Regions from separate parts of the Nostoc sp. UIC 10607 genome, predicted to be linked through region 2. Evidence: riboswitches for the same ligand, from Rfam matches in the RefSeq annotation. Region 2 holds a riboswitch; each other region holds the start of a gene.

Region 1 (4,300 bases), on a different contig from region 2:
TGATAACAGACCGTTCATTTACAGGTGCTAGACCTAAAAAGAAAGATGCTCCAATTGCGAAGTTTACAAGTCCGGCAATTCTCGGCAATTACAACTATGGCGGCTTTGACGGCAAAGATCGCACCATCAAAGCCGCTGACACCACGATTTTCTTCGATATTCCTGACAACCTTCCCAAACAGCCAGGAGAACACTCCACATTCTTATGGAGATCCAGAAGTATCTGGCTGATGACACAAGCAGCACGGTGGGGACAAATTAAGGAATTCCCCAAAAATGCCGAAGAACTAGCAGAACTTGGTTGGAGAACAGATTTATATCGGGAGATAGCGTCTGAAATGGGCATCGAGTGTCCCAAGGATGATTACAAGGTCGAACCACCAGAAGTATTTATAGATAAGAAAGGCTTCGACCCCAGCGATCCGGTGGGTTATCTGAATAGTTTTGCCATCAGGGCTAACGCTCCCACGAACTTTTTCATGTCTTAAATCCCAAGTTCAAATATTGACTGATGACTAAATTATTTCTGGAGCGTTTCGATGATGGAATATACCTCATTACCTATTAATACACAGACCGAAGTTATGCCCCGCACTGGGTTTTTAGAAATTGAAAATTTAGTTAAGTCTTATCCGACACCTGATAAAGATAACTTTGTCGTTTTAGATGGAGTTAATCTGACGATTGGTGAAGATGAATATATTTCTGTAATTGGTCACTCTGGTTGTGGTAAATCAACTCTACTAAAGATAGTAGCTGGTTTAGAAAAAGCAACTTCCGGCTCAGTCAGGCTAGATGGGAAAGAAATTCGTCAGCCAGGAGCCGAGCGGATGATGGTATTTCAGAACTATTCGCTGTTGCCTTGGTTGACAGTGCGAGAAAATATCCGGTTAGCTGTGGATGAAGTGCTAAAAAATGCTAATCGGGCTGAAAAAATCAGCATTGTAAATCAACACTTGGCAATGGTAAACTTGACGGCGGCGGCTGACAAATATCCTGATGAAATTTCTGGAGGTATGAAACAACGAGTAGGTATTGCTAGAGCTTTAGCAATTCGTCCTAAAATGTTGCTGATGGATGAACCTTTTGGGGCACTAGATGCGCTAACTCGTGGCAAATTACAGCGGCAGGTATTGGATATTTGGGAAAATAATCGTCAAGCAGTGATGATGATTACCCACGATGTAGATGAAGCAATTTATATGTCCGATCGCATCGTCTTGATGACCAATGGCCCATCTGCTAGTATAGGAGAGATTTTAAAAGTTCCTTTTGAGCATCCACGCGATCGCGCCGCTATGCGAAACTCAAAAGAATATTTTGAACTCCGCAACCACGCCCTAAATTTCCTTGATCGATATTTTGCCCAAGACGAGTAAATTAGATTATCATTTTTTTTAGTGGGTAGCCTAATTCAAATTCATGAAAGCTGAATTTGGAACGGAGGAACCAATGTTTGGGGCTAATCTTACGAGAGACACCTTCCAGTCTTAGCCCGTCAGCTAACTCCGTAGGCAATGGAAGGAACCCCCAAGACTTTGGCTGTAATACAGTTATTATTGGGGTTTCCTTGACTGATTTAAGATTTGAACTTTTGGTTATCATCACTCAATCTAAAATCCAAAATCGTTTGACTGAGTGTAGCCGTTCGCGTAGCGTTCCGCAGGAAAGTCCAAAATCTAAAATTTGTCACCCTGCTTCTCATTGCTAATTCATTTCATTGGGAGAAGTAAAACTGTGCAAATTAAGCCAATGTTAGCACGTCTGCAAAGTGCCACAGGCCGAGATGACTTAATTGAACAAATGGTACTGTTGCCAGAACCAAAAAAACCTTTTTCTAAAAAACCTCAAAAAGCAAAAGCAGTTAATTTAATTGTTGCCTATGACGCATCTCCTAACAGTCATACGGCGCTAGATATTGCTTTCTGGATTGCCCATCAAACGCGTTTAGCCACCAATGCAGAAGTCACAGTTCAAGCCGTTTATGTGCTAGAAGACAATTCAAAAAGCCAGTATCCAAATATCTTGAGCTTTCCACAACAACAGCCTTCATTGGAATGCCAAGTTAATGAAGTATCAAAATCTGCCACACTGGTATTAAGTCAACCCCAATTGCAGACAGTAGTAACTCCCCTACAACAAGCAGATATAATTCTCTGGCAAGCCCGAAGTCTGGCTGAAGAATGGCAGGGTTGCTTCAAATCTCATTTGCGGTTTGGCTGCATTTACACAGAACTTACCAAAGTTGTTGAATCAGAAACTGCCGATATTCTGTTTTTAGGTTGCAACTCTGTTAATCATCCGATGATTGAGGCACTAGGTTCTAATTTTCCCTGCGCCGTTTTGGGTATTCCCAGTTGTATTGATGAATAATCACTGTTCAGAATTTCAGTAATTTTTATCCAATTGTAATGATAGATAAGTCACCTACAACTAGGTGACTTTTTTCGCTACTATGCAACCAATTAAACTTCGAGAGGTAAGGTGTGGAAAACTGGCAAGCAATCCTCAGCGTAATTACATTTATAAGCGTCATTGTTTTAGTAATGACGGAATGGGTACATCTAACCATTGCGGCATTGTTGGGAGCATTGTTATTAGTTTTTACCAACGTCATGACTTTAGAAGAAGCTGTTGGTTATATCGGCAACAGTCATGGAACACTCGGTTTATTCTTTGGAGTTATGGTCTTAGTGCGGGCTTTTGAGCCTACAAAAATATTTGATTATTTAGCTACTCAAATAGTACTCATAGCTAAAGGACAAGGCAAGCGTCTATTACTTGGTATTGTGGCTATTGTTACACCCATCTGTGCGGTCTTGCCAAATGCCACAACAGTAATGTTGCTAGCACCTTTAATTCCCCCAATGGCTCAGGAAGTTGGGATAAATTTCGTACCCTTGTTGATTTTGATGGTATTTGTTGCTAATAGTGCCGGATTGCTGACTTTAGTTGGAGATCCAGCTACATTTATTGTTGGCGATGCTGTGAATATTAGCTTTACAGATTATTTATTGAAGTTGAGTTTAGGGGGGGTAATTGCCATTGTCATAGTGATTGCAACACTACCATTTTTATTCCGCAAAATTTGGAATACACAGTTAGATAATCTTGATGAACTACCACACCCACAAATTAATCATCCACGAGCTTTAAGCGTCGGTGCAGTTATAGTATTTTTCGTCCTGCTATTTTTTGTTATCGGAGAATCTCTACCAGTTCCGATTTCGCCTGCTGCCGCAGCTTTGTTAGGAGCAGCTTTAGCTTTGCTTTTATCTCACCATAGTAAAATCGATTCAGTTAACAACATTCTGCGGGATGTAGACTGGAGTACATTAATATTTTTTATGAGTATTTTTGTGCTAATTGGAGGGTTAGAGAAAACAGGTGTAATTAATGGTTTATCAGGAGTATTAGCAGCAATTTTAGGAAAAAATATTATCCTGGGTTCCCTATTTTTATTATTTTTTGTGGGGATATTATCCAGCGTAGTGCCCAATATTCCTTTAGTGGTGGGGATGGTGCCTTTACTTAAACAATATATTGTGACTGTCGGATTAGCACCTGCCGAAGTTCTAGCACAAGACTTTCAAGGGCAGTTTCCGCCAGAAGTATTACCTCTATTTTATGCGATGATGTTTGGTGCAACTTTGGGAGGTAATGGCACACTAGTAGGAGCATCATCTAACATTGTAGCCGCCGGGATTTCTGAGCAGCATGGACGCCGTATATCATTTAAAACTTTTCTACACTACGGTATCCCAGTGATGGTATTGCAACTTGTAGCTTCGGCTTTGTATGTGTTAGTTCGCTTTTTGCTCTAGATAGGAAAGGGTCAAAATAATTCAGTAATTCATATTATTGATAATTACGCTCTCTACAACACGCTGCGCGTAGCTTGCTTCCCCACAGGGGTACGCAGACTCGCTACGGCTGCGCGAACGTAATTCGTAATAATAAGTTCGCGGACTTCCTAACGCTGCGCTATCAGTGTTAGCTTCTGGATTTATCACTTATAGCGTAACGCTAGCCAGTCCGCAAAGGCCGTGCAAACAACCAAATCAAAGATTATTGTAACGGCTTGTACTCTCTTCAATTATGAATTAGTAATTATGGCTCTCCCAGACTAGATATGTTAAATTAACAACAGAAATACCAATTTAGTAAAACCCTTCTTCTAAAATTATGAAAGTTAGTTAAGCCATAAGCCCTACGTTTAATGAGCTTAATCTTCTGATTAATTCCTTCTACGATACCTTGAGTAGTTCGGTGATCAAAATAAGCCAGAATTTCATCTATC
Region 2 (4,300 bases):
TGCGGATAATTTGGCTAGAAACAACACGCGGTTTGAGACATTCGTCTTTTCGGACTCCTAATGCAGCCAAAATTGCTTGCCCAGCAGCTCGCGTTTCACCTTGGGAGCTAGAATGAACTTCCAATAGTCCGTACAGTCGTTCAACTACCTGTACTCCCGGACGAACAGAGGCAGCTTTCAGGGCTACATCCGTAATTTTATTAATTTCGATACCAGGAGAGATTTCAATCCACAGTGATGTATCTCCTGGTAATGGTAAGAAGCCTTGGGCTACTGTTCCCATATATGCTGCATGTTGAGGTTGCAGGCTGTCGAGAAATACGAAACTGCGTAGTTCTATTCCCAAGATTTTGCTCTCCAGTCATAAGGGTAAAAGTTATCTATTGCAAGATATGAGCGCCTAACTTGGGGTATTTTAGCCACAAGTGAAGGATGGAAAAACACAAAGTAGAACAATTTTGCTGTCGATAAATTTTACACCTGAGAAGTATTCTGGCAGTAAAAACCGCCTTGACAATTGTACAAGCTTTATTACACACAAATCGCTGCCTGCAATGGCTAACTGGTCTTGATTTACTGATAAATTTGATGTTTCAAAAAAACTCTTTAGCCAAATTGAAGCGGGGAAAGTTCAGTGAACTTTCCCCGCTATCTTCAAAATGCTGCTAAAATCGCAGCCAATCAACTAGTACTTTATGCTTGGTTCGTAGTCAGCGCTTTAGCGCTCAAGACAAGGACTAAAGTCCTGACTACGAACTTATTCACTCATAAAAGTTGGTGTGGTGGACTATTAGATTTGTTTTTCTATATAAACGCAGAAAAACAAATCTATTAGTTTATCCTGCGTTTGTGAGTACCCAAGTGGAGTAAGCATCCTCGACAAATCTGCTTTGATGACGAGTTCCTTTATGTTTGCTCACTCTGACTTTGAGGGTGGTTATGTAAACTCCATCCATTACTTGATGTCCATAACCACAAACTTGACCAACTTGCCCTGTTATTTGATGCAAAGCATAATCTCCGATATTCAGCATAATTCTGACTGCCTAATTAACTAGATTGAGTAGTTTGTGTTTGACTGTTTGGGCACGGCAAAATCGCTCTGATGATATTAGTTCCGCGCTCAAAGCTGGAAAAATTAAGCTGCAATCCGGGGTCGGGCATTAGGTGCAGTTGGAGCCAGCAGACGAGTGTAAAGTTGAGTCAGTCGGAATGCTACACTATACCAACTAAAGGCAATTTCTGTCCGTTGTCGAGCCGCTTCACCTAACTGGTCTCGCCAAGCTGGGTTGATGAGAATGCGGTCTATGGCAGCAGCAAAAGCTACTTCATCTTTGGGGGGCGCAAGTAACCCTGTGACTTCTGGTACAACAGTAAACTGTAGCCCACCAACATTACTAGCTACGACAGGAGTCTTACTAGCCATTGCCTCAATGGCAACTAAACCAAAAGGTTCATAGTGACTAGGCACTACGCAGACATCAGCGGCGGCGTAGTAGAAGGGGAGGACAGTTTCATCTAAGCGACCAGCAAAGGTTGTACAATTTTCTAATCCGAGTTCAGTAACAATGCTAGCAATGCGATCGCGTTCTATTCCATCACTCTGACCTGGACGGCTACCACCCCCAATCACTAGCTGGAGATTAGCTTCACCTCTTAAACTAGATTTGGCAATAGCTCGTACCAAGGTTTCAATACCTTTGCGGCGGTCAAAGCGACCAACGTAGAGAACCATTTTGGCATCTGGTGCAATTCCCAGCTTTTCCCGCGCCGCAGACCGCTGAATTTCTCCAAATTTATCAGTATCGGTGCCACAGGGAATCATTTCAATGTTTCCTTTACTGGAAACGAGTACCCGCATATGTTTTTGCTCTTGCGGACTAGTTGCAACCACACAGTCTACAGTTTCCAAGCAGGCTTTTTCTACAGCTAATCGCTGGGTAGCAATTACGGGAACATCACCAATACTTCTGTATTTAACCGCTCCTAAAGAGTGGTAAGTATGTACCTGAATCAGTGGTTGCTGCTTTTTCAATTCCATGCCGACCCAAGATGATAACCAGTAGTTGGTATGAATTAAGGAGTAATGAAACCCTTGGCGCAACTGGAATCGCTGGAATTCTTCGATGAATTCAGGTAAATGGTCGAACAAGTTATCTCGCCCAATAAACTTAGCTGGACCCGCTTTTAACCGAATAGTACGACAGTTTGGGCTATGTTGAATGTAGGTAGCTTGTTCAGGACTACTACGACGAGTGAACATATCCACTTGCCAACCAAGCTTTGCTAAGGCATAACCTACTTGACGCACATAGACATTTTGACCTCCAGCCTCTTCTTGACCAATTTCAACCGCCGGGTCACCATCAACAGAAATTAGGGCAATGCGATGTTTCTTATTCTGGAACATAGCTGATTTTCACCTCAAGGCAAATAATCCTGCCTCAAACGCCAGAAATCAAGATAATATTATCCTCTCTTTCAACGTCAAGGGCAGGCACAACAAACCGCAAAGTTACCAGCCAAAGGACACTGACGAGAACATGGCATTACTTGTTAAGAATGCTGCTCGTTCAGTCTCTTCTCAATGCCGACGAAGTTAGCTGACGGGCTAGGACTGAGAGATGTCCTTCTTAAGAAAGTTATGAGTTAGAAGTTATGAATTTATTAACTGCTAACTTTCTTCAAAATACGCCCCAAACTTGGTTCCTCCGCTCCGGTTTACCCTTACTCACAAAACTTTTCAGGGAATATAGTGGATTAGGCAGACTGATTTATTTTTCTTCAAGGTTTATAACCTGTCATCATCAACCATGTCAAGAGTATGAACAAAAAAAGTGTGATTGAAATCACCTAAAGGCGCTTTGCATCTAGCTTTGACGAATCAGACTTTAGAGGAAACTTGGAGCTTTTAATATGCTCTCAACAAGAAGCTTACTGATGTTGACCACTACATTTTATTTAGCTTCTGGCAATTAAATATTTTTCATATTTTTAAGTGTATAAATATACTAACTACGAGCTTGATTGAATTTAATATATTTTTTTAGTTGTCTTAAATATTACTCTGGCTAAAGAAATTGCCAAAGTCTAAAAGAGTCCATTAGAAGTTTTACGCCAATTCAATTTCACTATTGAACTACATTATTTCCTACTCCCACACCCTTTCATAAATGCTTTGAGAGCCAACTGCATTTGGTATATTACGAAGGCAAGCATCTCAGTTATCCAAAAAAACCTTTTAAAGAATCCGAAAAGCAGCAGCTTCAATTTGGAGGTAAAGTATACACCTACCAAAATGAGATACACTCATTGCTAAGTCATGGTAAATACAAATATCAAGCTGAGATTTAAACCTGTTTCTCACAGTTGGGTTGCTCTGCATCCACAGCCTAAAGGAGTAATTCAATTTATTGCAGGGGCTTTTTTTGGTACATTTGGCCCCATGCTTTTTTATCGCTATCTGCTTCAATGCCTATTTGAGCAGGGATATACAATTATTCTTCTGCCATTTAATTTTAGTTTTAACCATTATGTAGAAGCTGGTTTTCTCATGAGAGAGCAGTATGAAATTCTACCAGAGCTTGTGAGGATGGCAAGTGTTGAGGGATATGATTATGAAGCCTATCTAGATGATAAAAACTTTTCTTGGATTGGACATAGCCTTGGCTGTAAATATATCTCCCTGTTAGAAGGATTTACTGCTTTACCTCCAGAGCCTCAAGATAGAGAAAAGTTTATTCGCAACCTGCTATCTCATACTTCGGATGAGTCACAGATAAAAAGTGTCATTGCAGATATTAACATTCTCTTTGATGAGCTTAAACAAAAAATTGTAGAAGTTCGGAAACTAATTTACACTTACGTAGGCCAGGAAATAAAAATTAACAGTGTCTTCATTAAGGGGCAGGTTTCTATCCTATTAGCACCTGCTATTGCTGACACCGGCAGCGCAATTCGTCCTCAATTTTTAGCGGATATAATCGATAATCTTGGTTGGGGTGTGAAACCAACCGTTGAAGAAACCCATAACTTAATCAAGGATAGTAAGCTCTTTAATATCATGGGTTTAGTTTGTTTTAAGTCAGACAATATTGCCAAATTAACCTGTGAATGGTTTACTAATATTCTAAAAAAACCACCCCAAGAATTTCTACAAACTTTAGAGGGTGGACATTTAAAACCTTTAGGAATTCAACTAGGCAAGTATGTGATTAATCTTTTTGATAAACCTTTAATTGAATCAGTTCAAGAGCGAAATAGAGGCTTTGAGCATCATGTAATTCAATTGTTTGAGAAA
Region 3 (4,300 bases), on a different contig from region 2:
ATGAACGGCTAGAATTTCTCGGTGATGCTTTGCTGAATTTCTTAAGTGGTGAGTATCTATATAGTTGTCACCCAGAAATGGGAGAAGATGAATTAACCCGGCGGCGTTCGGCGCTGGTAGATGAGAAGCAATTGGCAAAGTTCGCTGAAGAGGTAGGTTTAGACTTTAGGATGCGGTTAGGAAAAGGCGCTATTCGAGACGGAGGCTACCAAAATCCTAATTTGCTTAGTAGCACCTTTGAAGCTGTACTTGGTGCTTACTATTTAGATAATGATTCCAATATTGAAGCAGTTCGCGCAATTATAGAACCACTATTTGATTCTGTAGATCCTAAGCATATAGTTGTGTCTCGTTCTAATGTAGACTCAAAAAATCGTTTTCAAGAATGGGTGCAGCGCAACGTTACTCCAACTCCTCCCAAATATTTCACGGAACAAATAGGAGGTCCTTCTCACGCGCCAGAATTCATAGCAAAAGTATTGGTAGATGGAAAAATTTACGGCGAAGGTAAGGGACGTAATAAGAAAGATGCAGAGAAAGCTTCTGCTGAGGATGCGCTAGCTAAGTTGAAAAAACAAGGTTTATTGTAATCATGTTTTTTGATTTCACGCAAAGGCGCAAAGAATAATTTTACGTCTTGGCGCGAAATCAACTTTCGATTTGTAAAGGCAAAATTACAGTAAAAGTAGAACCAACGCCTACCTCAGAGACTAGCTTAATTTCACCTTTGAGTAGTTTTACTAAGCGGGAGACGATCGCTAATCCCAATCCTGTACTATCAGCGAGATAGGGACGATCGCTTGAACTTACGCGAAAATAAGGTTCAAATATCTGGGCTTGATTTTCGGGTGCAATGCCAATTCCAGTGTCACAAACTGCGATCGCACATCTCTGGTTCTCCAACACCTGACACATTATAATAATAGTCCCCGACTCTGTATAGCGAATCGCATTACTAATAAGATTTGTAATAATTTGTTGGCATTGAAAAGGATCTGTGATTAATTCCTTGGGAGCGCGATCGCAATCTACTACAATTTTTAAATTTTTCCCAGCAGCTAAAGGTTCCAACATTTCACACACATTATTAATTAATTCCTGCACATCTGTGGGTGCTAGTTGGAGTTTTATCTGCCCTGAGTCATAGCGCGAAAGTTCTAACACATCATTGATCAGATGGAGTAACTGTCTACCGTTGCGTAGCACTCGCTCAATATGTTCTAAATTGCTATAGTTATCTTTTATCTCTGTTTTTCGTCGTTGTTGGCGTAAAAACAAATCCGAGTAACCAATAATAGAAGTTAGCGGATGTTTCAATTCGTGGGCTAGTTGTGAAAGATACTCTTGATTGGCGCTAATCAAGCGCGTGAGTTCTTCATTGTGGAGTGTTAGTGATGACTGCAACTGCTGTAATTCTCGCAACCGCTCCTCAACATAACTCTTGAAACAGCGAGCGATCGCTTCGTCTATAATAGCGTCAATCAAACGCATGGAACGAATTATCTCTACAGGTGTGCCACTCAATAAATCTGCTTGTATAATATCAAATATTACCGTTCGCAGTAGATGATATTCTCTAGCTATTTCTGCTGGATCAAAGCCTTGTTCAGCTCGAATAGCTCCATGCTGGAAACTAGCAGTAACTATTGACTGAATATCATTATCTTGAGATTTTGAAAGCACTGTCACCATCGCTTTCAAAACATCAGGGATGTGATCCTTTACAGCTGTATAAGATAGGTCATCAGCACTTTCAATCCGTCTATCCTTGCGAACTGCTAGAATCCATTTATCGAGGATGGTGTCCGTTTTTTCAGCCAGTACTTGACTAAAATCCATTATGTTAAATATCAGCTAGGAGATAAATGAGTAAACTTCCATATGCAATTAGTTTAGCGAGTGCAATGAGTTTTTACCAAATTTAGTGATATTTTTCACCTACCAAAAGGAATAGATTGCACATCCTCTTCTAGTTGTCGAGCAATTAAGATTGTATAAAATTTTGCCAGTACATTATATTTCTTTTTAAAAAATATTAATCAGGTATGTAACATTCTTAATGCTTGGCTCGACTATATTGTTTAGCAGTCTGTGCAAGGAGTTCACTCACAACATAACTAGCAACACAAGTTTTAATTATTACTACAAATTAATGAATAACACTTGATTATGGTATTGAAATTAACAACATTTATCATAAGATAGATGGCTTTTACTGAGCATCGATGTTATATTGTCCATAAATTAATATCCATTAGAGTAAGTCAGCCTAATTCAGCGTGTCACAGTGCATAACGCTGGAGCGGAGGAACCAAATTGTGGGGCGTATCTCATAGAAAGTGAGGAGTTGAGAGTGAGGAGTTAGGAATTAAATAAAATTTAGTAACTCATAACTCATAACTCATAACTTTCTACAGAAGGGCATCTCTCAGCCCTAGCCCGTCAGCTAACTTCGTAGGCATTGAGAGGAGACTGAAGAGACGGCATTTTTATAATGTTCCGATCTCATCGGTGTCCAAGGCTGGTACTGCTCGGATTTTTTGTACCTGCACTTAAATCTGTTGAGGTCGTAAATGATATTTCAATTAAATTTGGCTGCGATCGCAGCGATCGCTGGACAAGCTGCTTGGAAAAAAACAAAACCTGTCATCCTTAAAGATGTTTTCTTTTTACCTGTATTGGGGTTCTTGGGAATAATCGTTCTGTGGTGGATTGTTGCACTTGCCAACCATGAATTGATGCCCACCCCGCCAGAAGCGTTGATTGCTAATCTAGACTACATCTTAAATCCCTTCTACCAGCGAGGCCCAGGCAACTTGGGAATTGGTTGGTTGTTAATAGCAAGTCTGCGCCGGGTATTAATAGGCTTTTTGTTGGGTGCGGTAGTAGCGATTCCTCTGGGGTTCCTCATTGGCATGTCCAGACCGGCAATGCTAGCACTCAATCCCATCATTCAAATTTTTAAACCTGTATCACCCCTAGCTTGGCTACCCATCGCCTTAGCAATTTTCAATTTAGCAGATCCTTCAGCCATTTTTGTCATCTTTATTACTTCTTTATGGCCGACAATTATTAATACCGCTTTAGGAGTTTCTAGCGTTCCCAAAGATTATTTAGATGTGGCACGAGTACTGGAAATGCCACGTTGGAGACGGATTACAAAAATAATTTGGCCTGCAAGTTTGCCGTATATTTTTACAGGTTTACGAATTAGTTTAGGCATCGCTTGGCTGGTAATCGTTGCCGTGGAAATGCTTACAGGCGGTATTGGTATCGGCTTTTTCGTCTGGGATGAATGGAGTCGCTTAAACCTGAGTTCAGTCTTTTTAGCTGTGTTGGTAATTGGTGTAACTGGGTTAATCCTGGATTACGCCGTGGACAAAATCCAAGAATTAGTAACCCATCGCCCTAAAACTTCCAACTAACAAAATTTGGCTGCTATCAAAACAGCAAGATGTAACGTGACTCTGCGCTTGTAGCATGAGCAATTAATCACCAATGGAGCTACAAAAATGGGTGATATTAACTGGACTAGACGAGATATTATCAAGGGAATAGGAGCAACAACAGCGGGAATGGCGCTATCCTCCTGTGGCATTTCAGGAGATAGATCCGCCAAAGGACTAACTGAAGAAGCCTTAGCTGTGCAACCAGTAGTTAAAAGCGGCGACCTAGAAAAAGCCGATCTTACAGTTGGTTACGTTCCTGTTAATGATTGTGCGCCATTTGCGATCGCCTGGAAAAAAGGCTTCTTCCACAAGTATGGTTTGAACGTTACACTCAACCGCGAAGCCAGTTGGGCTACTTCCCGCGACGGTTTAATTTTTGGTCGCTTGGATGCTTCACCCGTTGTATCTGGTGCAGTTACCAACGCCAGAATTGGTGCTGAAGGCGCACGCCACGCCCCCTTGTGTGCAGCGATGACCATTCACCGCCACGGTAACGCCATGACAATGAACAAAGCCATGTGGGATTTTGGTCTGCGTCCGTGGTATGAGTATCAAGAACAATATGGCGATGGTGCTTTAGAAGCCTTTGGGCGCGATTTTCGAGGCTACTTTGAGAAGCAGCCGTCAGAAGGTAAAGTTTGGGCAGTTGTTCTGAGTTCTGCCATTTACGAATACTTTATCCGTTACTTATCCGCCGCCGCTGGTGTTGATCCGCTTAAAGAGTTTCGCGTCATCATCGTTCCGCCGCCCCAAATGGTAACAAACGTGCGGATTGGTGCAATGCAAGCTTACATGGTTGCAGAACCCTGGAATACACGGGCAATAACAGGTAATGAAAACATCGGCTTTAC

Evidence for each region. A riboswitch is a leader RNA that binds a small molecule or an ion and turns the genes downstream of it on or off. The one in region 2 is predicted to bind cyclic di-AMP.
Region 1: linked by a shared signal. The riboswitch ahead of ACEYW6_RS30160 (universal stress protein) and the one ahead of ACEYW6_RS22945 (glycosyltransferase) in region 2 are both predicted to bind cyclic di-AMP.
Region 3: linked by a shared signal. The riboswitch ahead of ntrB (nitrate ABC transporter permease) and the one ahead of ACEYW6_RS22945 (glycosyltransferase) in region 2 are both predicted to bind cyclic di-AMP.

What each region holds. Positions count from the first base shown of each region.
Region 1 covers NZ_JBIQNW010000064.1:251-4,550, reverse strand. The annotation lists gene ACEYW6_RS30170 (ABC transporter substrate-binding protein) at 1-488, shown strand, start outside; gene ACEYW6_RS30165 (ABC transporter ATP-binding protein) at 543-1,379, shown strand; cyclic di-AMP (ydaO/yuaA leader) riboswitch at 1,418-1,529, shown strand; gene ACEYW6_RS30160 (universal stress protein) at 1,753-2,373, shown strand; gene ACEYW6_RS30155 (ArsB/NhaD family transporter) at 2,487-3,824, shown strand; partial or broken gene ACEYW6_RS30150 (ISL3 family transposase) at 4,141-4,300, opposite strand, start outside.
Region 2 covers NZ_JBIQNW010000032.1:8,198-12,497, reverse strand. The annotation lists gene ACEYW6_RS22955 (hypothetical protein) at 1-346, opposite strand, end outside; gene ACEYW6_RS22950 (hypothetical protein) at 837-1,034, opposite strand; gene ACEYW6_RS22945 (glycosyltransferase) at 1,139-2,410, opposite strand; cyclic di-AMP (ydaO/yuaA leader) riboswitch at 2,574-2,777, opposite strand; gene ACEYW6_RS22940 (DUF1350 family protein) at 3,323-4,300, shown strand, end outside.
Region 3 covers NZ_JBIQNW010000064.1:4,718-9,017, reverse strand. The annotation lists gene rnc (ribonuclease III) at 1-590, shown strand, start outside; gene ACEYW6_RS30180 (sensor histidine kinase) at 649-1,839, opposite strand; cyclic di-AMP (ydaO/yuaA leader) riboswitch at 2,257-2,476, shown strand; gene ntrB (nitrate ABC transporter permease) at 2,574-3,425, shown strand; gene ACEYW6_RS30170 (ABC transporter substrate-binding protein) at 3,513-4,300, shown strand, end outside.